Chlorobaculum parvum NCIB 8327: one gene and its partner. The protein of the gene in region 1 interacts with the protein of each later gene in a pairwise test. Links are inferred from orthologs where the notes say so. Each region holds a gene or a part of one and is shown on either strand. Other genes may lie near its edges. The genes, in order: sucC and sucD.

What was found.
Region 2: the proteins of sucC (region 1) and sucD interact in binary tests that used the Escherichia coli proteins (3 or more experiments, as listed by UniProt). The link is inferred for Chlorobaculum parvum NCIB 8327 from one-to-one orthologs.

The regions. Positions count from the first base shown.
Region 1 is NC_011027.1:1,636,250-1,650,660, forward strand. The notes cover bases 2,375-5,149. They hold sucC (ADP-forming succinate--CoA ligase subunit beta), read left to right. Parts: upstream 2,375-3,060; coding sequence 3,061-4,239; downstream 4,240-5,149. Other genes in these bases: CPAR_RS07595 (nucleoside deaminase), read right to left, coding at 2,459-2,917; CPAR_RS11070 (hypothetical protein), read right to left, coding at 2,905-3,048; CPAR_RS07605 (MacB family efflux pump subunit), read right to left, coding at 4,698-5,149. Outside these bases: CPAR_RS07585 (nitronate monooxygenase), read left to right, coding at 1-1,219; CPAR_RS07590 (hypothetical protein), read left to right, coding at 1,341-2,348; more of CPAR_RS07605, read right to left, coding at 5,150-6,653; CPAR_RS07610 (efflux RND transporter periplasmic adaptor subunit), read right to left, coding at 6,650-7,609; CPAR_RS07615 (TolC family protein), read right to left, coding at 7,617-8,891; CPAR_RS07620 (ABC-F family ATP-binding cassette domain-containing protein), read left to right, coding at 9,053-10,858; CPAR_RS11290 (hypothetical protein), read left to right, coding at 10,845-11,009; CPAR_RS07625 (DMT family transporter), read right to left, coding at 11,045-11,353; CPAR_RS07630 (Gfo/Idh/MocA family protein), read right to left, coding at 11,469-12,611; hemN (oxygen-independent coproporphyrinogen III oxidase), read right to left, coding at 12,722-14,152; purE (5-(carboxyamino)imidazole ribonucleotide mutase), read left to right, coding at 14,279-14,411. UniProt on the Escherichia coli protein: Succinyl-CoA synthetase functions in the citric acid cycle (TCA), coupling the hydrolysis of succinyl-CoA to the synthesis of either ATP or GTP and thus represents the only step of substrate-level phosphorylation in the TCA.
Region 2 is NC_011027.1:1,926,788-1,941,323, reverse strand. Bases 4,766-7,665 are described here. They hold sucD (succinate--CoA ligase subunit alpha), read left to right. Parts: upstream 4,766-5,714; coding sequence 5,715-6,617; downstream 6,618-7,665. Other genes in these bases: CPAR_RS08930 (hypothetical protein), read left to right, coding at 7,103-7,665; gatA (Asp-tRNA(Asn)/Glu-tRNA(Gln) amidotransferase subunit GatA), read left to right, coding at 4,766-5,678. Outside these bases: CPAR_RS08955 (bifunctional nuclease family protein), read left to right, coding at 1-552; outer membrane protein assembly factor BamA, read right to left, coding at 626-3,148; CPAR_RS08945 (isoprenyl transferase), read right to left, coding at 3,173-3,979; more of gatA, read left to right, coding at 4,233-4,765; more of CPAR_RS08930, read left to right, coding at 7,666-7,852; CPAR_RS08925 (KpsF/GutQ family sugar-phosphate isomerase), read right to left, coding at 8,022-8,921; CPAR_RS08920 (hypothetical protein), read left to right, coding at 9,243-9,593; CPAR_RS08915 (lipopolysaccharide biosynthesis protein), read left to right, coding at 9,618-11,159; CPAR_RS08910 (nitrilase-related carbon-nitrogen hydrolase), read left to right, coding at 11,156-11,971; CPAR_RS08905 (DUF4405 domain-containing protein), read right to left, coding at 11,984-12,820; CPAR_RS08900 (Spy/CpxP family protein refolding chaperone), read right to left, coding at 12,841-13,392; CPAR_RS08895 (hypothetical protein), read right to left, coding at 13,497-13,847; CPAR_RS08890 (RNA polymerase sigma factor), read right to left, coding at 13,945-14,439. UniProt on the Escherichia coli protein: Succinyl-CoA synthetase functions in the citric acid cycle (TCA), coupling the hydrolysis of succinyl-CoA to the synthesis of either ATP or GTP and thus represents the only step of substrate-level phosphorylation in the TCA.

The DNA of each region.
Region 1 (14,411 bases):
TGTCCCTATCGTGATCGGCGGCATGGGAGTCAACATCTCGACTTCGGAGCTTGCACTCTCGGCAGAACGGCTGGGCGGTATCGGCCATATTTCCGATGCCGAGGTCATGCAGGTTTGTGATCAGATTTTCGGAACCACCTACACCAGCGACAAACGCCAGAGGTACGCCTCGAACTTCAATAATCCGGACAAATCGAGCGTGCAGTTCGATCTGGAGCAGCTCGCCGAAGCGCAGAAGCGCTTCGTTGACTACACCATGAGCCGGAAAACGGGCAATGGGGCGATCTTCATGAACTGCATGGAGAAGCTCACGATGAACAACTCCGCTGCGACGCTCAAGGTGCGCCTGGAGGCTGCCCTGAACGCAGGCATCGACGGCATCACGCTCGCCGCCGGCCTGAACCTCAGAACCCTCGATCTTATCAGCGATCACGAACGGTTCCGTGACGTCAAGCTCGGAATCATCATCTCTTCGGTGCGGGCACTCTCGATTTTCCTGAAACGAGCCATCCGGCTTGAGCGGCTGCCGGACTATATTGTGGTCGAAGGGCCTCTTGCGGGTGGCCATCTCGGCTTCAGCCTGGACGACTGGCAGTCACAGAGTCTGCAAACCATCGTTGCTGAAACGATCGCCTTCCTGAAAAAAGAGAATCTCGATATTCCGGTCATTCCGGCAGGCGGCATCTTCACCGGTACCGACGCGGTGGAGTACCTGCAGATGGGCGCTTCGGCTGTTCAGGTGGCCACACGGTTCACCATCGCGCAGGAATCGGGACTTCCGGACAAGGTCAAACAGCACTATATCAATGCCCAGCCGGAAGATGTCGAGGTCAACACCGCTTCCACGACCGGCTACCCGATGCGCATGCTCAAGCAGTCACCCACGCTTCAGTACGGCATAAAGCCCAACTGCGAGGGACTCGGCTACCTGCTCGACAACTCGGGTAAATGCCCCTACATCGACGACTACTACCAGGCGCTCGAATCTAGAGACCCTGCCGAGGGCCGTTTCGTCGTCAAAAACCACACATGCCTCTGCACCGGTATGGCGCGCTATGACTGCTGGACCTGCGGGCAAACGGTCTCGCGCCTGAAAGAGACCACCAACCGCCTGCCCGATGGCACCTGGCAACTGCCCACAGCCGAGGAGATTTTCAACGATTACCTCCTGAGCGAAAACCACTCCATCAGCAAACCGGCTATCGAAAAGGAGCAGTGAAAGCAGGAAGTATTTTTGCCTCGGAAGATCGGATAGCTTACTTTGTATGAAAGATGTAACAGGGTGAACAATTTGCCCGTTACGAAATAGCATTTCGGTCAGAAACCACCTTCCTGCCGACATGAAGCGCCATCTGATTTCCTGGTTGAGGCTTTCGGCCTCATTCATCTTCCTGCTTCTGGCAGCCATAGCTGTCAACCAGCTTTACAGCCTGTCGATGCTGCTCGAAAAGCTTCTCCCCTTTTCGGGCTACGCTTTCCTTGCGCTCTGGGCTATTTTTTTCATCATCACAGCCGTCACCGGCTACCGACTCTGGAAAGCGCCGAAGATTCCGCCGCTGGCAGACAGGGAGGGCGGCAAGCATTTTGACGACTATATCGCCTACCTCTCCAGGGCACTCAGGGTGCATACCACAATGCCGGAAGACAGCAGAAAAAGTGGCGATCTGCGTTGGGTTAAAACCAACCTCAAATTGCATGAGGTCGATGCGCTGAACCACACCAAGACCGTCGCCACCAAGAATTTCTTCATCGGCGCCTTTGCCCAGAACACCTCGTACGGCACCACAACATCGCTGATGAACAACATCAAGCTGATCTGGCATATTTATTCCAGCTACTACCACCATCAATCGGCCAGAGAGTTCGTGCAGCTACTCAAATCGGTTTACGAATGCCTGCCGCTGTCGGACTTCAACAAGGATGAACTTCCGGCCCACATCAAGCCGATCATCCAGTGCTCGTTCAGCAACACGCTCTCTTCGCTCTTACCGGGAGGAAACCTGCTGACCCCGTTTTTCCTCAACCTGTTTCTGGCGGGCGCAACCAACACCTATCTGACCTGCCTGGCCGGTATCATCACCTCGAAGCACTGCCAGATGCTGTCGCTTGAAGACAAGCAGGAAATCATTCAGCAGAGCATGTTCGAGGCATCCTTCATGGTCAAGGAGATTGTCAAGGAGTGCAACCCGATTCTGTCGGTTACGATCAGCAATGCCGTCAAGAAGGCCGGGATCGAAAGCCTTGACACCGTCACAGCCCCATCAACAGGCAGCAGCGTGGCCCAGGACATCGTCTCCCACCTGGCCAGCTCGTTGAAACATATTATCAGAGAAACCGGGAATGAGTAAATACTAGCGGTCGCGATCAATATCAATGAAAGAGAGCACACAAAAGCACAGAGCTCTTGAATGAAACTGAATTAACGCCCCGTATTCCCCTCCTCTTCGCACACGCTCGTTTATCGCCCTCTTAACCCCCGGAAAAAATCCTGCAACAGGCTTTCGGCTTTGTGTTCCATGATACCGCCGTACACCTCGGGCTGGTGGTTAAGGGCGCTGCAGCCGGTGACGTTGAGCACGGTGCCGGATGCGCCCATCTTCGGGTCCCAGGCACCGAACACCACGCGACTGATTTTGGAAAGCACGATCGCACCGGCGCACATCGGGCAGGGCTCCAGCGTGACGGCAAGCGTACACCCTTCGAGGTATTTATTATCGAGCGTGGCCATCGCCGAGGTCAACGCGATCATCTCGGCATGAGCGGTGGCATCCGAAAGAGTCTCCACCTGATTGTAGCCACGGCCGATGACCAAACCGTTCGGGTCGAGCACCACCGCACCGACCGGCACCTCTTTGCTTTCATAAGCCTTGATGGCTTCCCGAAAAGCCAGTTCCATGCAGCGATTCAGATCAGACATAGGCAAGCGAAGAAATCTGCGCCACAAGCCGCAGCGGTTTCAGTAAAAGCAGAAATTTTGTTATCATAAAGTTTAAACTTTTTCCGCATTGAAGCCCGGTTTTCAACCGGCGCGTATTCTTCGATAACCATAGAACCTCTGCGATGAATATTCATGAGTATCAGGGCAAAGGCATCCTGAAACAGTTCGGTGTGGCCGTTCCCAAGGGCATAGTAGCATTTTCGGCTGAAGAAGCAAAACAGGCTGCGGCCGAGCTTTTCGAAGAGCAGTCAAGCCCCGTAGTGGTCGTCAAAGCGCAGATCCACGCAGGTGGGCGCGGCAAGGCCGGCGGCGTCAAGCTGGCCAAATCCCCCGAAGAGGTGTATGAAATTGCCCAGAAAATGCTCGGCACCACACTGGTAACCCACCAGACCGGCCCCGAAGGCAAGGAGGTCAGGAGACTGCTGATTGAAGAGGGCATGAACATCGACAAAGAGTTCTACCTCGGCATCACCCTCGATCGCGCTACGTCGTGCAACGTGCTGATGGTCTCGACCGAAGGTGGCATGGAGATCGAAAAGGTGGCCGAAGAGACCCCCGAAAAGCTCCTCAAAATTCAGGTCAATCCGAAGTACGGCCTGCAGGGCTTCCAGGCTCGTGAAGCGGCGCTCTTCCTCGGCATGCAGGGTGAGCAGTTCCGCAATGGCGTCAAGTTCATCGATGCGCTGTACAAAGCATACACTACCATCGACGCCTCGCTGGCAGAAATCAACCCGCTCGTGGTTACCAAAGAGGGACGCGTGCTGGCTCTCGACGCCAAGATCAACTTCGATGACAATGCCATGTACCGTCATCCGGATTTCCACGAACTGCGTGACATCACCGAAGAAGATCCGCTTGAGTACGAAGCATCGAAGTCGAACCTCAACTACGTGCGCCTCGACGGCAACGTCGGCTGCATGGTCAACGGTGCCGGCCTTGCCATGGGCACTATGGACCTCATCCAGCTTGCCGGCGGCAAACCGGCCAACTTCCTCGACGTAGGCGGTGGCGCCAGCCCCAAAACGGTTGAAGAGGGCTTCAAGATTATCCTCGGCGACAAAAACGTCAAGGCCATCCTTGTCAATGTCTTCGGTGGCATCGTGCGCTGCGACCGCGTTGCCGGAGGCGTCATCGAAGCTGCCAAGAATATTGGCCTGACAGTACCGGTCATCGTGCGCCTCGAAGGCACCAATGCCAAAGAGGCACAGAAAATGCTCGATGAATCTGGCCTCAGCCTCATCGCCGCCAACGGCCTGAGGGATGCCGCTGAAAAGGTGCAGAAAGCACTCGCCTCGGCCTGAGCCCTGTCCATACAAAGCATTAAAGCAGAAAAGCCCGCTTCCACTACCGATGTGAAAGCGGGCTTTTGCTTTGCCTCGAAACCTGAAAATTCATCCCCCAAAACGATATAAAAAAACAGGGCGAAAGGATCAACCAACCTTTCGCCCTGTCATTTCAGCAATCGTCCGTCCTTCTCCGCATCTCATCAATCATCTGCCATAACCACAATCACACATCGGCACACAACCTAACAGCATAGCGAAGAAGATCCGGAATATTGCTGTCACTCACAACACAAAGAACAACACATCAACCCCATACTAACAATAACATCACAATCACATAATCATCATATCATTCAATCGTACCTTTCAATCAATAGGACGACGCCCCCCACGATTCCTTGCGCGCTTTTTTATTTTTTTCAAAAAAATATTTCTGGTCTGCAAAAACGGGATTTTACCAGCAGCCATAGAACTCACTCATAGCGTAGCGCCTCGACCGGCTTGAGTCCGGCGGCTTTTTTGGCTGGCCACAATCCGAAAAACAGACCGATCAGCACCGAAAATCCGGTCGCCAGTACGACAGAAAAAATCGAGGTCTGCACCGCCCACCCGGCAAAGGTCGAAAGCATCACCGACACGCCCACGCCGACCGCGATGCCGATGAGGCCGCCGGTGAGCGTCATGCCGACCGACTCGATCAGGAACTGGAGCATGATGTCCCCCCGCCGCGCGCCGATGGCCTTGCGCAGGCCGATCTCGCGGGTGCGTTCCGTCACCGAAACCAGCATGATGTTCATGATGCCGATGCCACCCACCACCAGCGAGATGGCCGCAATCGAGCCGAGCAGCATGCTCATCGTCTCGGTCGTGGCGCTGAGCATCTGCTGGAACTCGGTCATGTCGCGGATGTAGAATGAATCCTCGTCATTCGGCTGAAGTTTGTGTCGCTTGCGAACAAGGGCGTCGATCGCCTCTTTGGCCGCGTCGAGCCTGTCAGCGCTGGTCACTTCGACATAGATGCTGTTCAGATAGTCCCGGCCAAGCAGCCGGTGCATGGCGGTAGTTACAGGAACGAGCACAGCATCGTCCTGGTCCCGATGACCGGCAAATCCTTTGGGGGGAAGAATACCGATCACCCTGAAGTTGATGCGGTTGATCTTGATGGTTTGGCCCACGGGGTCGTCATTGCCGAACAGCTCGGAAGCGACCGTGGTGCCGATAATGGCAACCTTCCTGCGCGACCGGATTTCATCACTGGTAAACCATCGGCCGATGGTGGGTATCGTGGAACGCATCTTGCCGTATTCAATTCCCACGCCCTCGACCGTACTGCTCCAGTTTCGGTTCAGATAGACCATCTGCGCCGTCCCGGTCACATAGCCCGAAGCATACCTGACCAGTGGCGAAAACTCTGCAATGGCCTCGACATCCTGCCTGGTAAAGCGGGTAAAGGTGCCGGAGCCCTGGGCGGAACCGCGAATCTTGGCTGACCCGCCCCTGACGGAGAGCAGATTCGAGCCCATCGATTTAAGTCGTTCCTCCATCGAAGCGCGAGCCCCCGATCCCAAGGCCATCATGGCGATCACCGACGCCACGCCAACCAGAATGCCAAGCACCGAAAGCAGCGTCCTGATCTTGTTTGCCGCAATCGAACGAAACGCCTGCTTCACAAATCCGAGCATCCGCGACGGCTTGAACAGCGGCTGGTGATCGAGTTTCATCGGTTCGCCGGAAACTTCGCTTCGTCGGCCCGCATCCTCTTTTTTTCGATCATCGATAATCTTTCCGTCCTGCATGGTGATGACGCGATCGGCATAGGCGGCAATGTCATGCTCATGGGTCACCATGATGATGGTTTTGCCCTGCTGATGCAGCTCGGTGAGAATCCGCATGATCTCGTGCGAGTTCTTCGTATCGAGATTGCCGGTCGGCTCGTCGGCAAAGATGAGCATCGGATCGCGAATCAGCGCCCTGGCAATGGCCACCCGCTGCTGCTCGCCGCCGGACATCTGGTTCGGGCGATGATCCGCCCGGTGCCCCAGGCCGACCATTTCGAGCCGGGCAAGGGCATCGCTTCGGAAATCCCTTCGTTCGTCACTGTAGATGCAGGGCAGCATCACGTTGTCGATCGTGCTCATCCGGCCAAGCAGGTGGAACTGCTGGAACACGAACCCCGCCACATTGTTGCGGAGTGTGGCCAGTTCATCACCGTTCAGCTTGCCGACATCCTTGCCCATCAGGCGGTACTGGCCGCTGTCGGGCACATCGAGCATGCCGAGGATGTGCATCAGCGTGGACTTGCCTGATCCGGACGCTCCCATGATCGCCACGAACTCGCCCTGCGCGATGGTGAGACTTACCCCCTGCAGCGCATGAACCGAGCTTTCGCCGATCGTGTAGCTTTTGGTGATGTCAACGACCTCGATCATTCGCCCTTCTTCTGATTGTCACGCTTGCGTTGCGGCATAAATGGATTACTGCCACCATTATCTTTCGGCAGCTCAAACGACTTGTTTTCAACCAGCACGACATCCGAAGCCGAAAGTCCGCTGACAATCTCCACACTGCTGTCGTCCTGCAGGCCGACCTGTACCGGCACCGTTTTCAGCGAGTCCTTACCCGCGACTTTCTTCAGCACGAACGACTGACCATTCTGCATTTTGACAGCAGCATGCGGAAGCGTGAGCACCCGGTCTTCCTCCTTGACGATGATATCGACATTGGCGCTCATGCCGGATCTGAACACATCGGGCACCCTGGCAGGCAGGATATCGACATAGTAGATATTCACGTTGTTCACCAGCGTGGACTCGTAATAGATATGATCGACGACGCCCTCGACGCTGATTTCGGGATAGGCATCAAGGCTGATCTCGGTTCTCTGCCCGACCTGTACGTTGCCGATGTCGGTCTCGTCAACGTCAGCCTGCACAATCAGCCGGTCTGAAAGCACCAGCACGGCATCGCTGGTGGTGATGGTCTGGCCCGGATTGAGATCGCTCACGATCACCTGCCCGTCGATGGGCGAAATGAGAGCCGTCTGATTGTAAACTTTGTTCCAGTAATCGATCTCGCTCTGCCCTTTCTGCGTGGCTGCATCGAGCAGCGCAGCCCGTTCGGTGGAGCTGATGAGCGCAAGCACCTGCCCCTTCTTGACGAAATCGCCCTCCTTGACGAGAATCTGGTCGATGCGCCCGCTGACCGGCGACTTGATCTCAAGCCGGTTCTGCGGCTTGACCGTTGCCGTGGTCGATACCATCTGACGGATATCACCGATTGCAGGCCGGTACTCCCGGTACGACACCTTCGCCTTGCTGTCGAAAGCGGTCGTGAAATAAAAAAATCCTGCGATGGCCGCTATGGCAAGCACGCCACCCCAGATCATGAGCTGTTTACCTCGTTTCAAGAGTCCCTCCTTTTGCCTGCACCCAGGCTGCTTCGGCGGTCAGCAGATTTGAGCGGGCGTTGAGAAATGATTTTTTCGCACTGACGAAATTGTCTTCGATGATAGTCCAGTCGTTGAAGGAGACCAAGCCGGCAGAGTACTGCGCATCGGCGATTCTTGCCCGCTCGGCAGCGGCATCGAGAAATTTTTTCTGGACATCCACCTTTTCGGAAGCGTCGCGGAAGTTCTTCCACGCCTCTTCCAGACTCCGCATGAGTGAAAAGTAGAGGCTCTCTTCATCGGCGCTAAGCTGGTTGACCACAGCTCTCGCTTTGGCCACTCCGGCTCGTCCTGCACCACCGGCATAAATGGGCACCGACACGTCGATCCCGGCCTGCCAGTCAGTGCGGTCAGGCGGAAGCTGCCTGAACGAGCTGTTGCCAAAACCAGTGGAAACAGAGACTGAAGGCATGAACGCGCTCTTCGAGGCCTGAAGGTTGTATCCGGCAGCATCTTTCTGCGCGGTGAGTTCGAGGTAGGCCGGATTGTTCCGCGCGATGCTGTCGAAATCGGGCGGTGTGCGGGTCTGTTCGCTTGCCGTGAACTGCCCGGTCACGCGGATCGGCGTGAAGCTGCGGCGACCAAGCTGGGTGCTGAGCACCATCTGGGCAAGATCGAGCGCACGCCTTGCCTGGGCCACCTCGAACTCCGACTCCGCCAGATCAGCCTGTGCCTTGCTGAGCGAGCCGATGTTCTCCGTTCCTGACTTGTAAAGCAGCGAAATCAAACGGAGGTTCTGCTTTCGTTTCGTCATGATCTCCTCGGCGAGGGAGACCTGTTGCTGCGCGGTGAGCAACTGCACGAACGCTGCCCGAAGGGCGTAGCGAGTATCGACCGAAACCGCCTCTTCGCTGTACCTCGACGCCTTGAGTTTTTCGGTGGCGGACTTCACCTCGCTTGAGGTTTTGGCGCCATCGTAGAGCAACTGGCTGGCGTTGACCCCGTACGACCACGCCCCGCTTGCCACAGCGTCAGTTGAGGCGGAGCGCGTTCCGCCAGCGCTGGCACTGACGGCCGGCAACGTGCCACCCTTGACGATCTTGCGCTGCGCCTCGGCCTGCCGGACGGACTCTGCCGCCGAACGCAGATCGGGATGATGCGAGGCGGCTTCATCGAGGCACTGCGACCAGCTCAGCGTTTCAAGCGCCGATGCGGCTGCCCCCGGCAGGCAGGCAAAACAGAGTACCGCGACAAAAATGCGAGTTGCGCGAAATCGTCTCATGAGGCGGATCAATAATCTGTGATTTGAAAAACACTCACCGGTTGGACGACATGGTATTTCATTTCAAGCGCCATGCAAGGCGATTCCGGACGGAAACGGACGGTAGCATGGAGCTTTAACGAAATATCGTATCTTCACCACAAACCTGAAACCGCGACTCCATGCTCGAAGCACGAAATCTCTCTCTTTCGGCAGGCACCAAAGTGCTCCTGCGCGACACCTCATTCCGGATCGGCGACAAGGATCGCGCCTCGCTGGTCGGCCTGAACGGCACCGGCAAGTCAACGCTCCTGCGCCTGTTGAGCGGCCAGCTCAAGGAGGACGGGCCCATCAGCGAAGGGCAGATCATGAAGTCTTCGACGACCACCATCGGCTATCTGCCGCAGGAGATTTCGTTCGAAGGCGACCTCGACAAAACCGCGCTCCAGTACGCTCTCGAAGCTAACAAAACGCTGCATGAACTTTCTGAAAAGATTTCGCGCATGGAGCACGAGCTCGCGCTGCCCGATCAGGATCACGCAAGCGAGGAGTACCACAAGCTGATCGAGCGTTTCAGCGACGCCTCGCACGACTTCGAGCGGCTCGGCGGCTACCGGATGCAGTCCGACGCTGAGAAAATTCTTTCCGGCCTCGGCTTCAGCGGGGCGGATTTCTATAAAAAGGTCAAGGAGTTCTCCGGCGGCTGGCAGATGCGCCTGCTCATCGCCCGGCTGCTGCTGCAAAACCCGACGCTCCTCCTGCTAGACGAGCCGACCAACCACCTCGACATCGACTCGCTGCGTTGGCTTGAACAGTACCTGCTCAACTACGAGCACAGCTACCTGATCGTCTCGCACGACCGCTTCTTCCTCGACAAGCTCACCACCAAGACACTCGAAATCGCCTTCAACGAAATCACCGAGTACAAGGGCAACTACAGCTTTTATGAGAAAGAAAAGGCCGAGCGATACACACTCATGATGTCGCGCTACGAGAACGATCTGAAAAAGATGGCTGACCTGAAGTCCTTCGTCGATCGCTTCCGCTACAAGGCCACCAAGGCGCGTCAGGCGCAAAGCCGGTTGCGCCAGATGCAGAAGCTCGAAGAGGAGCTGCAGGCCCCGGAGGAGGATCTGTCGCAGATTTCTTTCTCGTTCCCAAAGGCGAGACCGTCAGGCCGCGAAGTGCTCCGGCTGGAGGGCGTTTCCAAGTCATTCACCCTGCCGGACGGCACGACCAAAGAGGTGCTGAAAGATATTGACCTCGAAATCATGCGCGGCGACCGCATCGCCATCGTCGGTTCGAACGGCGCGGGCAAGACCACCTTTTGTCGGATTTTGGCTGACGAGATCGAGTTCAAAGGCACGCGCCAGCTTGGCCACCACGTCAGCATGAACTACTTCGCCCAGCACCAGACCGACAACCTCTCGCCGGAAAAGAGCATTTTGGACGAGATGATGGACGCTGCACCGACAGCCGAAGCACAGCGCCGTGTGCGCGACATCCTCGGCTGCTTCCTCTTCAGCGGCGACGCGGTGGAGAAGAAAACCGCCGTGCTCTCCGGCGGCGAAAAATCGAGGGTTGCGCTGGCAAAAATCCTGCTTCAGGCCTCCAACCTGCTCATCATGGACGAGCCGACCAACCACCTCGACATGCGCTCCAAGGAGATGCTCATCGACTCGCTCGAAAACTACGACGGCACGCTCCTCATCGTCTCGCACGACCGCTACTTCCTCGACAGCCTGGTAAACAAGGTGTTCGAGATCAAAAACGGTGGAGTGCAGGTCTATCTCGGCACCTACGCCGAATACCTCGAAAAAGCTGAAAAAGCGTGGGAAGAGGAGAAAAAGCAGCAGTCGGAAGCTGAAGCGAAAAAAGCTGCTGAACAAAAAGCCGCGGCAAGCAAACCGGCAGCAAAAAAAACCTGCCGCGCCCAAAGCCAACAGCAAAAAGATCGCGGCAATCGAAAAGGAGATTCAACGGCTTGAAGAGTCCAAACAGCAGCACGAAGAGATGATGGCCCAGCCCTCATTCTACGAGCAACCCACCGACGAAACCCGCAAGGCTACCGAGGAGTACGACGAAATCTGCCGGGAACTGGATGCGCTCTATCAGTGCTGGGAAGAGGAGGCTGGGTAATTGGTAATTGAAGAGAGCGATTCGCTAACGGCGGCTCACTTCCCAGCCAGCACTCGCAACCCTGCAACTCCGGCGATAATCAGAAAAATACAGAACAGCCGCGCAAGATCGCGTGGCTCGTTGAAGAGCAGCATACCAGCTACGGCCACACCTGCCGCGCCGATGCCCGTCCAGACCGCGTAGGCCGTTCCGACCGGGACGGTTTTCATCGCCATGGAGAGCAGCCAGAAGCTGACAAGCATCGCTGCAATGGTCAGCACAGAAGGCACGGGGCGCGAGAATCCTTCGGAGTATTTCAACCCCACCGCCCAGGCACACTCGAACAGGCCGGCTATGAACAGCATTACCCACGCCACGATTCAGTTTCTCCAGTTTCTAACATTGTTTATTGGACAGATCAGACGAAGGAAGCAACCGGACTGGCGCAAGGCCTGCCCCTACATAATTATCCATTCTCAACTACACCTTCATCCAACGCTTCTCGCGGTCGGAATCCATGCCAGCCTGCATGATTTTCTGGATGGCGAGGCCGTCGCGGAAGCTGGCGGCGTCTTCGATGGAGCGCTCGCCGTTTTTAAGCGCTTTGACGATACGGTGCGCAAGGAAGGCAAAGCCGACAGCGAAGATACCGTGCACGGCGAGTGAGGACTGTTTGATCTTCTCCTGAAGAACCAGCTCGTCCCACGGGAGGATCGGCTCGACCTGCTTCCAGCGCGGCGCGTCGATCAGGCTGCGTCCGCCCTTGACCTCGCTGTTGACGATCTCCCAAAGCCGTCCAGCCCCATCGAGCCGGATGGTTTTGAGGCTGCCGACCACTTCGAGCGAGAACCAGGTGTAGGAGCCCACTGTGCTCACATGCATGAGCGACGAAGCGCCAAGCGCCACCGACGAGGGGCCGAACTTCATGAACATGGCAAAGCTGTCATCCGAAGTAACCGGCAGGGTATTGCCCGGCTTTGAAGCGTCGGGACGCTGCGGGATCGAAGTCGAGAGGTTGCAGCACACTTCGGAAATTTTGCCGACAAGGAACCGGTTCAGATCGATCAGGTGCGAACCGATCGCCCGGAGCGCTCCGCCCCCTTTCGAGGCGTCGCTCCACCACGACCACGGCAAGTCGATTCGGTTGCGCGAGGCGAGATTCACCACCGCACGAACCTCGTAAAGCTTACCGATTTCGCCGCTGTCGATCATCTGCTTCATGGTTCTGACCGAAGGGTGAAAGCGAAGCTGGTGATCGATCAAGGCCAGCCCCGGCGATTTTTCGGCAAGCTCCGTCATGCGCTCGGCCTCCTCGACGGTCAGCGCGAACGGCTTCTCACAGAGCACACCGATGCCCTTGTCAAGCACGCCCGCAACCATCGGCTCGTGCAGAAACGTCGGCGTGGTGACGCAAACCAGGTCGAGCAAACACTCATCGAGCATCTCACGCCAGTCGGCATAGCCCTTCGAAATACCGAATCGATCGAGAAACTTCTGGCGGCGCCGTTCTGTCGGGCTCGCCACGGCGACGAGCTCTACATCGTCCATCAGCGAAAAAGCCGGTGCCTGCGCCACCTGCGCCCAGCCGCTGCCGATAAATCCTGTCTTGATCCGTTTGGTCATCGTTGGTTGATCTTCTTTGTCTTCATGTTTTCATCGTGCTGCGCATACGGTCAGCGCCAAAAAAAAGGGTGACCAACTGATCACCCTTTAAAAAACTAACCGGTACTATTTCAGCTTGTCTGCTGAAGCTTGGCCTGGCGGGCCCGTTCGATGTACTCCTTCTGGATGTCTCGCGACACGTTGTAGGCCTTGGAAAGGCTGTCGGAGCGCCAGAGATGCGCGTCAAAGGCCATACAGACATTGCGAAGGAACGGCACACCGATTTCGGTGACCTTCACGCTCTTCTCGCCGAGTTCGACGATTCCGTCGTTCTCCATGTCTTCGAGGCGGAAACGGGCAATGTCGAGCTCATCGGTGTAAAGTTTCGGATCTTCCCAGGAGGTCTCAAGCCGGCACATCAGGTTCAGGATGTGGCGGCGCAGTACCAGATCCTCGTCCGAGAGCAGGTGACCGCGCATGATCGGGAAGCGGCCCTTGTTGACCTCTTCGACGTAGCGGGCGTCGGTGCGCTCGTTCTGCGCGAAGGCGTACCAGGTATCGCTGATCGACGAAGCGCCGAGCGCTATCATCATCTGAGTGGTGTTCTCGGTGTAACCCATGAAGTTCCTGTGCAGGGTACTGTTCTTCATCGCCTCGTAAAGCGCATCGCCCTCGATGGCAAAGTGGTCCATGCCGATTTCGTGGTAGCCGATCGATTCGAGCATTGCGCGGCCCTTGTCATACAGCTCCTGCTTGACGTCGCCCACCGGGAGATCCTCCTCCTTGAAACGGCGCTGCCCTTCGTAGAGGTGCGGGTTGTGACCGTAACCGTAGAATGCGAGGCGGTCGGGACGCAGCTCCATCACTTTCTGGATGGTGTCGGTGACCGTGGCGAGCGTCTGCTTGGGCAGGCCGTAGACGAGGTCGAAGTTGATCGAGTTGAAGCCGATCTCGCGGGCCATGTCGATCTTTTCCTTGACCAGCTCGAAGGACTGCGGACGGTTGATCTCCTCCTGCACGGTGGCGTCGAAGTCCTGGATGCCGAAGCTCATGCGGCGGAAACCAACGCTGTAGAGCGCTTCGAGGTGCTCGCGGGTGGTCGAACGGGGATTGGTCTCGAAACTAAAAATATAGTCGTCCATCTTGTTGACATCCTTGAACAGGGTCTCGACCAGACGGATGATATTTTCGGGGCTGAGGAAGGTCGGCGTACCACCGCCGATGTGCAGCTCCTTGACGTTGAGCTTGCCGGGGAAGACGTCGAGGTACATCTGCCACTCTTTGATGAGCGCATCGACGTAAGGCTTCTCGAACGAGTGGTCGGTGGTGCGATGAGCGTTGCAGCCGCAGAAGTAGCAATAGTTTTCGCAGAACGGGATGTGGATATACATACTGATACCCGAGGTCTCGTTGCTTTCGTTGAAGCCTTTGACCATAGCCTCTTTCCACTGTTCCTGAGTCACTCCATCCTCACTCCAGGACGGAATGGTGGGATAACTGGTGTAACGCGGACCGGGATTGCTGTACTTCAAGGCCAGCTTTGCGACGACATCTGTTGTCATTGTATTCTTCCTTGGCAAGTGTTATTTTTTGGATGCACTGGTGAAAATACAAAAACTCCGCAAATTTATAGCCCTCAAACTGCAACGGCCTTAATCATTAGTAAGGCCGCATAATTTCTTTTTTCCATGACACCATCATCCACAGACGCACAGGCGCCAATGGTCGGCATCCTGATGGGATCCGATTCCGATTTCGACATCATGAAAGAGGCGGCCAGCGTCCTCGACGAGTTCGGCATTCCGTTTGAAATGTCGGTCA
Region 2 (14,536 bases), 300 kb from region 1 along the record:
TATGCCCTTATTCTCTATGAAGTTGAAGGCAAACGCAAGTTGCCGATCATCATTGGCGGGTTTGAGGCGCAGGCCATAGCGCTCAAGCTTGAGAATATCAAGCCGCCTCGTCCCTTCACGCATGATCTGTTCAAGCATGTCGCCGATGCTTTCGATCTTCATGTCAATGAGGTGTTTATCGATGAGTTGCACAACGAGACCTTTTATGCGAAGGTTATCTGCGAAATGGGTGGGGTCGTGCATGAAATCGATGCTCGTCCGAGTGACGCCATTGCCATTGCTGTGCGTTTCAATGCGCCAATCTATGTTTCCGAAGAGATCATGAACGAGGCCGGAATCGTTGAGGAGCAGCCGAAGGAGGGGGAAGAAGCCGCTGTGTCAGAAGAACTTTCCGACAAGCCCGCTGAGGAGGAGTTGCAGCCCGCAGCTTCTCCAGAGGCTGATTTGCAGAAAAAGCTCGAAGAGGCTATCGATCGCGAAGATTATGAGGAGGCTGCCCGTATCCGCGACGAGTTGTCGCGCCTGAAAGAGCCGGATGATGAAGAGGAGTGATAATCGATGATCGGTGAGAAAATGAAAAGGGTGACCAAATGGTCACCCTTTGTTGTTTCGGCTGGTCGAAAACTCAGTTGTTCGGTTGTCCGAAGGTGAAGGTGAAGTTCCAGCCCTGCGAATTTTTGTCGGGCTCGGAAGGCGCGGAGTCGAATCCATAGCCGTAATCAATACCGACCTGGCCGATAATCGGCAGGTACAGCCGCAGTCCGATACCGGCCGATTTTTTCAGATCGGTCAGATCCACCGAACCGGAGTCGGCCCATAGATTGCCAGCTTCAAAGAAGACCAGGCCATAGATGCTTGCCGATGGGCTCAGGGTGAGCGGATAGCGCAGCTCAGTGGTGATTTTGGTATAGACCTTACCGCCGTACAGGTTGTCTTCACCCGAGAACAGTCCGCCGAGGGACTGGTCGGGGTAGCCTCGAAGAGGTACGGTTGGCAGCGAGGACATGCCGCTTCCACCCATGTAGAAATAGCTGGTGTAAGGAATATAGTCCTTGTCGCTGAAGGTGTCCAGATAGCCTTGTTGCGCCGAAAGATTCAGAACCAGATCCTTCGATACCGGCAGGTACCAGCTTGTTGTTCCGATCAGTTTGTAGAAGTCGATCGTGCCAGGCAGGAATCCACCGGCCAGCTGGGCAGTGAAGGTATTCTTACTGCCGTGCCTGGGATAGATCGGGTTATCGACGCTGTTGCGGGTGATGGTTTGGGTGATCGAATACTCCTCGGCCGTTTCGGGCACGTTGGTTTCGTTCAGGAAGCTCACGAAGCCGCCTTCCGTGTGCAGGTAACCAATACGCCAGCTGATGGTGAAATAGTCATCCGGCCAGGTCAGTCTGCGCCCGATGGAGAGGTTTGCACCATACTGCTTGATGGTTTTGTTATCGGTGACTTCGTTGCTGCTGTTCAGGTCATAGGTCTGCTTGGTTTTGAATGCGCTGAGCCCTACAGAGGTATGGGTACCGAAGGCCCAGGGATCGCTGACCGAAAGGGAGAGCGTCCGGTAGTTGTTGGTGCCGAACTGCCATTGCATCGAAAGCTTCTGACCATCGCCGTGAGGCAGCGGCCGGTATGCCGAAGGGTTGAAGATGTCGCCGAGCGAGAAGTTATTGAACGTTAAGCCGAGAGAGCCCGTGCCACCGCTCGACGCGCTGTAACCGACGGCCGCATTGAAGGTATCGGTCTGGCGTTCGGTGATGTTGTAGGTTACATCGACCGTGTTGTCGCGCTGATTCGGGTCAATGTCTGGCGTCAGGGTTTCGGGGTCGAAGTAGTTCAGCATCGAAAGCTCCCTGATGCTTCTCACCACTTTCTTTCGGCTGAAGGTATCGCCAGGTACCGTGTAAAGCTCGCGGCGAATGACGTGATCCTTCGTTTTGGTATTACCCTTGACATTGATGAGGTTCAGGGTGAACGGATCGCCCTCGGTCAGCGTGATGACCAGATTGACCGTATTTGGTTGCACGACCTGTTCTTCAAGCCGGGCCCTGAACGAGAGATAGCCTCTGTCCAGGTAGAGCGAGGCGATATCCGAATGATCCTGGGAGAAGTTCAGGCGCTCGTTGATCTTTTTGGCGCTGTACAGGTCACCCTGCTTAATGCCGAATGTCTCGTCAAGGATACCGGTTGTTGCAAAATCCTTGGTGTTGCCGATCCAGGTGATGCTGCCGATCTGATACTTCGGCCCCTCTTCGACGTAAATATCGATGTTGACCCCTTTGTTATCCTTGGTATAGGTGAGGGTGTCCTTGACGATGCGCGCATCGCGGTAGCCGTTGTTACGATAGAAATCGACCAGCAGGTTCTTGTCTTCTTCAAACTTGTCTTTGTCGAGCTTCGGCTGACCGAAGATTTTTCTCCACCAGGAGTTTTGTGAGGTCTCCTTGAGCACATCGCGGAGTTTTCCCTCCTTGAAGGCTTTGTTGCCGTGGAACCGTATTTTTTCGATTACCACTTTCGAGCCTTCGTGGACGGTAAAGATTGCCTTGGCCCGGTTGTCTCCGGTGTTTTCCACGCGGTACTCTACACCGGCGGTCAGGTAGCCTTTGGCTGCGTACTGTTTTTCAATCTTGTTGGACGCGTTGAGCAGCTCCTGCTGGCTTATTCTGCGACCGACGACAAGGCCCGTGGTTTTGAGCAGCTCCTTGTCCTTGTATTTGTCGTTGCCCTGGAACTCGATGCTTTCCAGAATCGGAAATTCGGTGACTCTGAAGGTCAGCCCGATGTTGTCGCCACCAAGCTCGGTTTGCCCGATTTCGATGTTGCTGAAGTACTGGAGATTCCAGAGGTACTGCAGCAAGCCGGGAATCTGCTGCCCTGGAATGGTGATCTGTTCTCCGGCCTTGATGGGCAGGCTTTTGAGCAGTTCCGACTCCTTGATGGTTTGCAGCCCGCTGAACGAAATCTGACGGACGGTCACTGTACGCAGCTTCGCGGATTGCGAAGAGGCCGGAGTGCCGGTAGCAGCTTCGGAGGCCGGGGAAGCGTTTGTTGCTGCGGTTTTCGCATAAGCGGTCGATATCGGACCGTTAAGCAGTGCCAGGCCAATCAGAAGTGCTGAGAGCTTGTCTGGCGAAAAGGGTGTTGTATTCATGAAAAACCTGAATGATTCGGTGAGTTAGGCCTGTTTTCTCAAGGTTTCGGCTTTGAGTTGTTCGCTTGTCTGGCCAAAGCGCCTTTCCCGGTTCTGATACTCCCGGAGTGCGTCGTAGAGCTTGTCGCGTCGGAAATCGGGCCAGTACGTCTCCGTGAAAAAGATTTCAGAATAGGCGATTTGCCAAAGCATGAAATTGCTGATGCGGAACTCTCCGCTGGTTCGGATCAGAAGCTCCGGATCCGGGAGCGAAGCCGTTGACAAGTTCGCGGCAAAAAGGTTTTCGTCGATCTGCTCGGGGGCGATCGTTCCGTTCGCCACCTGTTCGGCAATGGTGCGGCAGGCGTTGGTGATGTCCCACTTGCCGCTGTAGCTCAAGGCGATGGTCAGGGTCAGCTCATGGTTGTTTCTGGTCTGCTCTATCGTTTCTTCGAGCGTTTTCCGTACGGTGCTGCTGACCAGATTCAAATCGCCAATGACCTCGAGCCTGATATTATTTTCGCAAAGCTGGGGGGTCTCTTTTTTGAGCACCTTGATCAGCAGCTTCATCAGGGCTGAAATTTCAGGTTTCGGCCTCCGCCAGTTTTCGATAGAAAAAGTGAAAAGCGTCAGGGCACTGATGCCGAGCTGGGAGCATGCTTCGACGATATCCTGAACCGAATCAACGCCAGCGATATGTCCTTCGATGCGCGACTTGCCTTTCTGTTTGGCCCACCGGCCGTTTCCATCCATGATGATCCCGATGTGCCGTGGAAATACGCATGTAGATTTCAGCTCATCCTGCAGCAGGGCGTCTTCAGGATCGATCGTTGATTTGAACCACTGGGGCATGTAACTAGATGAAAAACGAGAGGTTAACGCTTTTGTTCGGAAGTTGAGCTTTCCAATCTGAACCGTTCATAGGTGACTGTACCCGCAATATCCATGAAATTGAATTATAGACAGTAATTTATTATTATACAAACTTCATGGCGGCAGAGCTCCGTGCTCTTCCGGCCTGCAGCGCCTTCGTTGACGCAGGGGTTGTTAGTCCCGCCGTATCATGCAGATGAACGATCTTCAATCTAATCCAGCCTGAATAGACGTGCAGTTTCGCCGATATGAGGACCTCAGGTCCAAGCTGCTCTCCCGTGAGCTGACCTGCGAGCAGGTTATTTCTGAATATTTACAGCGTATCGATTCCAAAAAGGACGATAATATTTTTACCGCGGTGTTTCATGAAGCGGCGCTCGAACGTGCGCGTGAACTAGATGCCAAGCTTGAGCGGGGGGAGGAGCCCGGCGTGCTGTTTGGTATGCCGATTGCCATCAAGGACAACATCTCCATGAAGGGCGCGCCGCTGAGCTGCGCTTCGAAGATTCTCGACGGTTACGAGAGCGTTTACGACGCCACCGCCATCGAGCGGATGGTTGCCGAGGATGCCATTTTCGTCGGTCGCACCAACATGGACGAGTTCGCGATGGGCAGTTCTAACGAGAACTCTGCCATTGGCCCGGTGCCTAATCCCTTCGACAAAACCCGCGTGCCTGGCGGCAGCTCCGGTGGTTCTGCGGCAGCCGTTGCCAACGATCTCTGCATGGTGGCGCTCGGTTCGGATACCGGCGGTTCGGTTCGCCAGCCGGGTGGTTTCTGCAACGTCGTGGGGCTCAAGCCGACCTATGGCCGCATTTCGCGTTACGGGCTTGTGGCCTTTGCTTCGTCGTTCGATCAGATCGGCGTGCTTGCCGCCAACTGCGACGATGCGGCGCTCGTGCTCGGCGTCATTGCCGGGCAGGACGATCGCGACGCAACCTCGTCGCACCACGAGGTGCCCGATTACGAGTCCACGATGGATCACGTCTCCCTCGAAGGCCTGCGCGTCGGTGTGCCCTCGGCCTTTTTCCCGGAGAACCTCAACGCCGATGTGGCCGGAGTGGTCAAGGCAGGGCTGAAGAAGCTCGAGGATGCCGGTGCTGAGCTGGTCGAGATCGAGCTTCCCGAAAGCGATTACGCTATTGCGGCCTACTACATTCTCGTGACTGCCGAGGCCTCCTCGAACCTCGCCCGGTTCGACGGCGCGCGTTACGGCTACCGTTCGCCGGACTCGCCCGATCTGTCAAGCATGTACGTCAACTCGCGCACCGAAGGGTTCGGCGCGGAGGTCAAGCGCCGCATTATGCTGGGCACCTACGTGCTGTCAGCGGGTTATTACGATACCTACTACAAAAAAGCACAGCAGGTGCGTCGGGTCTTCCAGGAAAAGTACCGCGAGGCGTTCGAGAAGGTCGATGTCATCGCCGGACCGACCTCGCCCTTCCCGCCGTTCGGTATCGGCGACAAGATGGACAATCCGCTTGAAATGTACCTGGCCGACGTCTTCACCGTCCCGGCCAGCATCGTCGGCATGCCGGCGGTCAGCGTGCCGGTCGGATTCGACAGCCTCGGTCTGCCGGTAGGCGTTCATCTCATCTGTAACTTTTTCGAAGAGGGCAAGATGCTCGGGATTGCACGCAATCTCCAGGCACTCTGCCAGACAGCTCCGTCGAACTGACGGCTATTTTATAACACCACAAACGATTATGAGCTTATGAGCGTACTGGTCAATAAAGATACCCGTCTGGTCGTGCAGGGAATTACCGGCGGCGAGGGTACCTTCCACACCTCGCAGATTCTCGAATACGGCACCAACGTTGTGGCAGGCGTCACTCCCGGCAAGGGCGGTATTCTCTATAACGGCAACGAGAAAGACCAATTCTGCCGTCCGGTTCCGGTGTTCGACACCGTCCGTGAAGCTGTCGAGAAGGCCGAAGCCAACGCCACGGTCATCTTCGTGCCTGCCGCATTTGCTGCAGACGCCATCATGGAGGCTGCCGACGCTGGCCTTAAGGTGATCATCTGCATCACCGAAGGCATTCCGGTTAACGACATGATGAAAGCCTACAGCTTCGTGCAGGAGAAGGGCGCGGTGCTGGTTGGCCCGAACTGCCCCGGCGTTATCACCCCCGGCGAAGCCAAAGTCGGCATCATGCCGGGCTTCATCCACAAGAAAGGCTCCATCGGCGTCGTGTCGCGCAGTGGCACCCTGACCTACGAAGCGGTGCACCAGCTTACCGAGGTAGGTCTCGGACAGTCCACCTGTATCGGCATCGGCGGTGACCCGATCATTGGCACCCGCTTCATCGACGCGGTCAAGATGTTCGCCAAGGATGACGACACCGAAGGTCTCATTATGATCGGTGAAATTGGTGGCAGCGCTGAAGAAGAGGCCGCCGAGTACATCAAGAAATATTTCAAGAAACCGGTCGTCGGCTTCATCGCAGGCCGTACCGCTCCTCCCGGACGCCGCATGGGCCATGCAGGCGCGATCGTTTCAGGCGGCAAAGGTACCGCCGAAGAGAAGATCAAGGCAATGGAAGCCGCAGGAATCAAGGTGGTCGAAAACCCCGCCGACATCGGCCAAGCCATGCTCAAAGCGCTTGGAAAAGCCTGAAAGTAGGGCAAGAAGATTTACGCAGAAAAAGGCTGCTTCGGAGTAACACCGGGGCAGCCTTTTTTGCGTTGGGGGAGACTTGTTGGAGCGCCTGTATTGTGCTATTTGCTGATGGAGTATCTATATTGAGGTTGATGTTGAAGACGAATGAAAGAAGGTTTTGATTTCAAGGATAATGAGTTTAAAACTTGAGAAAATGGAGAAATGACCATGAACCGTTCAGAAATTCTTGAGCGTATAAAGCTATATAAATAGGAAAATTCAGAAAAGTACGGGATCGGTGTTCTCGGGCTTTTTTTCTCATATTAAAGCGGATTTAGAAAGGCAATTGAAGAAGCCCTGTCGATATTGTGTGTAAAAGGGAAAAATGAGTTCCTATTTGAAAAAACGAATAGAAAGAGATGCCGAATATGTATCAGAAGGAGTTAGTATATGAAAAAAAACGGCCAGATAATTTATTGCAAAAATAATTTTTAGGGAAGTTTATGAAAATCGTTTTTGATTCAAACGTTTGGGAAAAGGTAGTCGATTCGGAGGCAGAGCCGTATCGAACGATAAATATGAAGATTCGAGGAAATTTGCTTGTTCCGTTTATTTGTGAGGCGGCCATTTCACTTGAGCAGATCCCAAAAATGCATCGAGCAGGTTTTTTTAAAACATACAAGCCGAAGTTCGAGTTTAAAGATACACAGTCTGTTGATAATAGAGTATGTACAGAATTTAGTATTTCGCCAAACAATGAACTGCATCCTGGTTTGCCAGAAGTATTAATTTCCAAACTTGCTCTCGCACAGAGATTAGGTTTTAAGGTTATACATATGAATCGATTTGGAACAGTAAGGACAAACGAAATTCCGAAAGATATGTACGTGCAGTTTGATGAAAATGGTGGATTTTGGCGGCGTGCCGAACTGTTCAGTGAGTGTGTAAAATTTATAGAAAAAATGGGAGGAGGGCAATCAAAATACAGTCGTTTTAAACAAGAGTTCGGTTTGTCTGATGGAACGTTACAAATTCCAGAAAATAAACGTAACGCATTTATAAAAGCTATTGCAGAGTGGTCAGATGGCGATTCCATAGCAGCATGTTACTCCATGGGGATTCATCTTTTTTGTACAGATGATCGTGGCCAAAATGCCGGTTGTTCATCTGTGTTTTTTCCGGACAATATCAAGAAAATTTCAGAGAGGTTTGAAGTCGAGGTGATTTCAAGTGCGCGTGCAGCAGAGCTTTAACAGAGCTTCAAAGTTGTTCTTGCTGAGAGGGCTTTATGTGGTGAGGTTTTCTCGATCGACTAAAATGTTGTTTCGTTGCAACACAGGCAAATTGGACGCCAAGTATTGCAAGGGCAGACGGGGAGTATGATAGTAAGCTTGCTGTCCTTTTCCGTTCCACTTCTTCCCCTTACAACCCCAGCGTCACCAGATCGTGGATGTGCACGATTCCCACCGGGCGTTGCTCTTCATCGCAGACCATGAGTTGGGTGATTCGCCAGGTTTCGAGGAGTTCAAGGCACTTTTTGGCCATTAATTCGGCTGAGACGGTTTTCGGGTTGGGGGTCATGACTTCCGCCGCTGTCTTGTCGAGGAACGATTCGCCGGTCTGCACCAGACGCCGCAGGTCGCCGTCGGTGAAGATACCGATCAGCTTTCCCTCCGCATCCACTACGCCGCTGACGCCGTAGCGTTTGGAGGTGATTTCGAGGATGAGGTCTGAGACCGTCGCATCCTCCGAAACTAACGGGAGTGCGTCTCCGGTGGCCATGACGTCGCCGACCCGCATGGTCAATTGCTTTCCGAGTGAACCCTTGGGATGGGTGAGGGCGAACTCCAGGTCGGTGAAGTTCTTCTTTTTCATCAAGCAGATCGCCAGCGCGTCGCCCATTGCGAGCATGGCGGTGGTCGAGGTGGTCGGCGCGAGGTCGTACGGGCAGGCTTCCTGTTCGACGCCGGTGTCGAGCACAACGTGGGCGTTCATGGCCAGGTACGAGCGGGTGTTGCCGGTGAAGGCGATGATGGTGGCATTGCGTTCCCTGAGCGCCGGGATGATGAAGTTCAGCTCTTCGGTCATGCCGCTTTTGGAGAGGCAGATGATCGTGTCGCCTTCACAGACCACGCCGAGGTCGCCGTGGGCCGCTTCAGCGGGGTGCATGAACACTGCCGTCGTACCGGTGGAAGAGAGCGTGGCGGCGATCTTCTGGCCGATGATGCCCGATTTGCCCATGCCCGAAATGATGATTTTGCCCTTGCTCTCAAGCATCAGGTCGACCGCTTTTGCAAAGCTTTCGTCAAGCCGCTCGCTCATTGCGCGTAGGGCTTCAGCCTCCTGCAGAAGAATCGTTTTTCCTTCCTGTACCGTTGACCTTGGTTCACTCATGATGCTCGTGTTGGGTTCGGCGGTGCAATGGGCTGGCTGCTGCCGGGCTCAGAACACTGTTGAGAAACGCCTTTTTGAGGACGCTCGAAATTGAAAGATTCATTATCAGGAAAATTCATGTTATTTTCAAACACCGGATGAACACGCCGGGGTGTTCACTGCAGAATCGGTTCTCCGATTGACGATGCGGTGCGCTTTTCGATGTTCATACCAACCATAACCTGTCGCTAATTACAAGCTGTTCTCATTATGAGCTGGATTCTTCTTCTCGGTTTTGCATTGTCTGTCTTTTTTATGCTGGTCTATTTTCTCGCCCGCTTCGTCAATCATATGAAGGAGGAGCAGAATCTCCAGATCGAGACGTTCAAGGATGGTCTGATCGACAAGGACAATCCGGTCGGTCTGTCCGGAAAAGAACTTGAAGATCTCAAACAGCAGCAGGCCGAAGCGCAGAAGCATCTGCGTGAGGTGATCTCCAAGATTCCCGTTGTCCAGAAAGACGGCAAGTTCCAGGTCGATATGGATGCTGTCAAGAAGCAGAAAGAGCAGGCTGCCGCCACCAACGGTTCGACCGGGCCTCAAACCCAGAAGAACGACTGATCCACTTTTCGGGACCCTCAACGGATGTTCTCCAAGCTCAAGCTTCTTGCCAAGGACACGGTCATTTACGGGTCGAGCACTATTCTGGCTCGCAGTCTGAACTACATTCTCGTTCCGCTTTACGCCAACAAGCTCTCCACCTTCGATAATGGCATCCAGGCGGTGATCTACGCGAACATCGCCTTGGCGAACGTCATTTTCGCGTATGGTCTCGAAACCTCGTACCTGAAAGTCGCTTCCGACGCGATCAAGCGTAACGAGGACGAGCGGCGCTATTTTTCGACAGCTCTGGTGAGCCTGCTGGTCACCTCGACGGTGTTCGCGCTCCTGATTGCGCTGTTTGCTGGGCCGATCGCCACGATGCTCGGGCTTGCTGCGCGCGATGGGATTTTCGTGCGTTACGCGGCGCTGATCCTCTGGATTGATACGATGCTTGTGGTGCCGTTTGCCGAGCTGCGCTTGAAGCGCAAGGCCGTGCAGTTCGCCTTGGCGCGCATCGTCGGGGTTGTGGCGGTGGTGGCCAGCGCGTTCGTGCTGATTCTGTCGCTTAATGCGGGGTTGCACGGCGTGTTCATTGCGCAGGCGTTCGGTTCGGCGGTTAGTTTGCTGATGCTTCTGCCGGTACTGCGGAGCCTGAAGCCGGTGTTTTCATCGGGTATTCTCAAGGAGATGCTGCGTATCGGCTTACCCTACGTTCCGACGGGTATTGCCGGCCTGCTCATTCATCTGATCGACCGCAACCTGCTTGTCCGCATTCCGCAGTCAGACGTAACGCGGCTCTATGGCCATGGCTTTCAGGCGGAGGATGTGGTGGGTATTTACGGGCGCGTTGCGGCGTTCGGGGTTGTGCTGCAGCTTGTGGTTCAGGTGTTCCGGTTCGCCTGGCAGCCCTTTTTCCTGCAACATGCTGACGACCCCGAGGCGAAGCGCCTGTTCCGCCAGGTGCTCAATTTATCGGTGATCGCTTCGATTGTGCTGGCCGTCGCGGCCACGGTGTTCGTGCCCGACATCGTCCACTACCACTACGGTGGTCGGTTGTATCTCCTGCCTCCGAATTACTGGATCGGCCTGTCGATTCTGCCCTGGATTTTTTTCAGCTACGTGTTCGATATGATTTCGACCAACCTCTCCGCCGGACTGCTGATTACGGGCAATACCAAATATCTGCCCATCGTGACCTTCGCCGGTGCGGCGGTGACAACCGTTTCCTGCTGGCTCCTGATTCCGGTGAGCGGCATGGATGGCGCGGCTATCGCTATCCTTGCTGGTACGATGGTGATGAGCCTTTTCATGATCTACTATTCTCTCCGGGTCTATCCCGTGCGCTATGACTGGGGCCGCCTTGCCCTGCTGCTTGGCGCGGGACTACTGTTTGCCGGGTATCAGGGTGATGTCTTGCTCTGGCTTGAAGGTTTCGGCTTTCCGGGCTCTTTGGCGCTCGTGGTGAAGCTGTTCATCGTGCTCTGCTATCTTGGCCTCGGCGTTCTGATTTTCAGGAGCGAGGCCATGTCTGTCGCCCGGATGGTGCGGGCAAGATTTGGTTCATCCGGAGGTGGCCGCTCATGATTCGTCTGGCTACGGTTCAGTTCACGCCCCGGCTCGGCGAGCCCGAGGCGAATCTCGAAGCGATCGGCAGATTACTTGAGCCGATACAGGCTGATGTGGTTGTGCTGCCCGAGCTGTGCACCAGCGGCTATTTCTTTGTGTCCCGGGAGCAGCTTGTGCCTTATGCCGAAGCGCCGGATGGCCGGGCCAGTAGCTTTTTCAGCAGGCTTGCGGCTGAAAAGCGGGCAATTATTGTGGCGGGCATAGCTGAAAATGCGGGTGATCGCTTCTACAATTCGGTGTTTGTTTTTCGTCCCGATGGTTCAGCGCCGCTCATCTATCGCAAGTCGCATCTGTTTTACAAGGAGCGGTTCGTGTTCGAACCCGGCGATACCGGCTTTCCGGTTATTCGCGACGAGCGGCTCGATCTCTCCATCGGCATCATGCTCTGCTACGACTGGCGCTTTCCCGAAGTGAGCCGCGTGCTGGCGCTTGATGGGGCCGACCTGATCGCCTGCCCGTCGAATCTGGTGACCGATGCCTGGAGAAAGGTGATGCCTGCCCGTGCCATCGAGAACAAGGTCTACGTAGCTGTGGCGAACCGTTGTGGTACTGAAACGAGAGGTGAGGAGACGTTGCTGTTCAAGGGGTGTTCAGCGGTCTATGATCCGTGGGGAGAAGCGGTTGCGCTTGCCGAAGCGGATGGTGATCGGGTGATGGTGTCGGAGATCGATCCCCGAATCTGCCGCGACAAGAGCTTCAATGAGTTCAATGATATCTTCGCCGACCGGCGACCGGAGCTGTATGGCGCGCTCTGCCGTCCCCGGCGTTGAGCGCGCTTGCTGTTACCGTTTTTCTGCCATCCGGCCAATTCTGTCGACCAGTTCCGACGGCTCGATGCCGTTGCTGGTGGCGATATCACGGATGGTTTCCTCCGATGAGGCTTCGATGCCCTGCTGCTTCAGTGCCTGTTGCAGCGCCAGCGGTGTGACGCCGATGGTTTCGGCTGCTTCGCTGAGGGTTTTTCGGCCCCATCCGCTTCCGGGGAGTCCTCCTGACGGCTTGCCTTCCATGATGATTCCGTACAGTTTCTGCACCTCCATGCCGTTGTTCTCGGCAATCTCTTGCAGCGTCTGGCTGGTGCTTTGCACCTTCAAACCAGCGTTACGGAGCTTTTCGACCATCTGCTCTGCCGGTGTGCCGACCTGCGGCAGGGCGGCAAGTTCGTCAAGCGGCATCGTTTCGGCATGGGGCACCGGCGGGCCTCCGGATTTGTATTCCCAGGAAGCTGAAAGCTTGTCGCCAAACGCGATGAGCTGCTCGAATGGCGGCCAATGCCAGAGAGTTCCGACGCCGAACAGCACGAAGAGCATCAGCGAGGCTGCAAGCTCCGCCGGGTGGCTCAATCCCTTGCTTGCCTTACTTTTCAGGTAGGTAAAGAAGGCCTTCCAGTTGAGCACAAAAAGATGAAAAATCGACAGGATGATGAAAGCCGCGGCGAAAACCACATGCTGATTTTCCCACCCTTTTTTGGTCAGGCCGAGAATGTTCCAGTCAGTCCAGTTCGCTACCCGGCCGGGAGGCGAAAGGTAGAGTATGATACCCGAGAGCGTCATGACAATGAAGCTGAGCGTGAGGCTTACGCTGACAAAGGCTCTCCATTTAAAAGCTTTGCTGGTCATGATGGTGTCCGGTTGCTGCGTTAAGGGTTTTGTGGCGGTGGGCCAAATGGCTTCATTTCCCGAGGATCGTCATGAGAATGTCTCTGTCGCCATGAAGACATTTTCTGGTACCGTAGATGGTAGATGTTGCCGAGCATTTTTTCCAGCGAATCGCGCTGTGACGGGGTGCAGAGTTCAGCCAGTTCATGGAAATGGTTTGCCAGATTGTTTTCAATCCAGGCCTGGCGCTGCCCAATGCTGTCGGCAAGAGCTGCAAGCTTCTGTTTGTCAGGCGTTGGCTTGACCGACTCGGAAATCAGCGCCTTTTTCAGCTCCACGATTTTGCGGACGGCCGGCATGGTTTTGCGGAAATGCTCCTGCCGGAGCTTCATGAACTCGGTTTTCTGCTGTTCGGTGAGGTTGAGCTCGACGCGGGGCGACCTGCCGCCGCTGTAATAACGGGTGACCTCAACAGTCTGATAGCTGCTGGAGACGAAATTCTGCCACCAGATGACCCCCATCAAGGTAAGGTTCAGGATGACAAGGATAACCAGCGAGGTGGTGATGAAGCGCTTTGAAGAGAGAAAATCCATCGGTGTCCATAAAAAAATTAGAAAACATCGTCTCAGAAAAGGCTTTCAGGAGATGACTGGAGAACGTCTTCCGCTACTATTCCTGATCGCCTTTTCCTGTTCGTTCAGCGGCCTAGTGCCGATTGGTCGTCGTAATAGGAGAGCGCCGGGCTTCCATAGTCTTCGCTGAAGCTGTCTGCAAGAGTACTCGAACTGCTTGTGGCAGGCTGAGGTGCTTCGTTCATGAACAGGAGCATGCCCGATGCGATATTCAGCATGAGCAGCAGGGTCAGAAAAGCCACTTTCGGGCTGAATGCGGCGTTTGCCGTTATGCCGCCACGGCTTGCAGGCTCCATTGAATCAATGCGCTGCATCAGCTGCGCTCTGAATCGGGCGCTTGCCTCCACCTGCGGAATCCTGTCCAGCAGTTCCAGCGTCTTCGAGACTTCCGCTTCGATTTGTTCTTTTCTGTTCATGGTTCTGCTCCGTTTCATTTCATGCTATTCGACGTCAACGTTTGCAAAATCTTGTATGCTTTCTCTTGCTTCTGTTTCCCGCCGCAGGACGTGTCCGTTATTGTTCCGACCGGAATTCCTTTTCCAGGCGGGTCTGAAGATTTTTTTTCGCCCGGTGAATCAGTGATTCCACTGCCGGTACGGTAGTCTGGAGAATGTCGGCGATCTCCTGATTGCCGTAGCCGTCATACTTGCTCAGGAGGAACGCCGTTTTCTGATTATCCGGAAGCGAATCGAGCGCATTCCGGAGCTTGTCGGCCCGTTCATTGCCGACGAGCACATCGGCGGGATTGTCACTGCCGGGAGCTGGAAGCGATTCGGCCGGATCATCGATGCCGATAATTCGTTTCAGCGAACTGAAACGCTTTTTGCGCTTCTGGCGGCGAAGGTGATCGAGCGATTTGGTAACGGCAATTCGGTAAATCCAGGTGGATAGTTTCGACTCTTCCCGAAACTTGTCAAGCGAGCGGTTAACTTCGATAAAGACTTCCTGAGCCAGATCTTCGGCATCTTCCCGATTGAAGACGAACCGGTAACAGGTATTGATGACCATCTCCTGATGTTCGGCGACAAGATCGCTGAAAAAGCGTTCCCGGGATGTGTTGGCCGTCTGCTCCAAGTGATAACTGTTAATGCGCCTCGAAAATTGC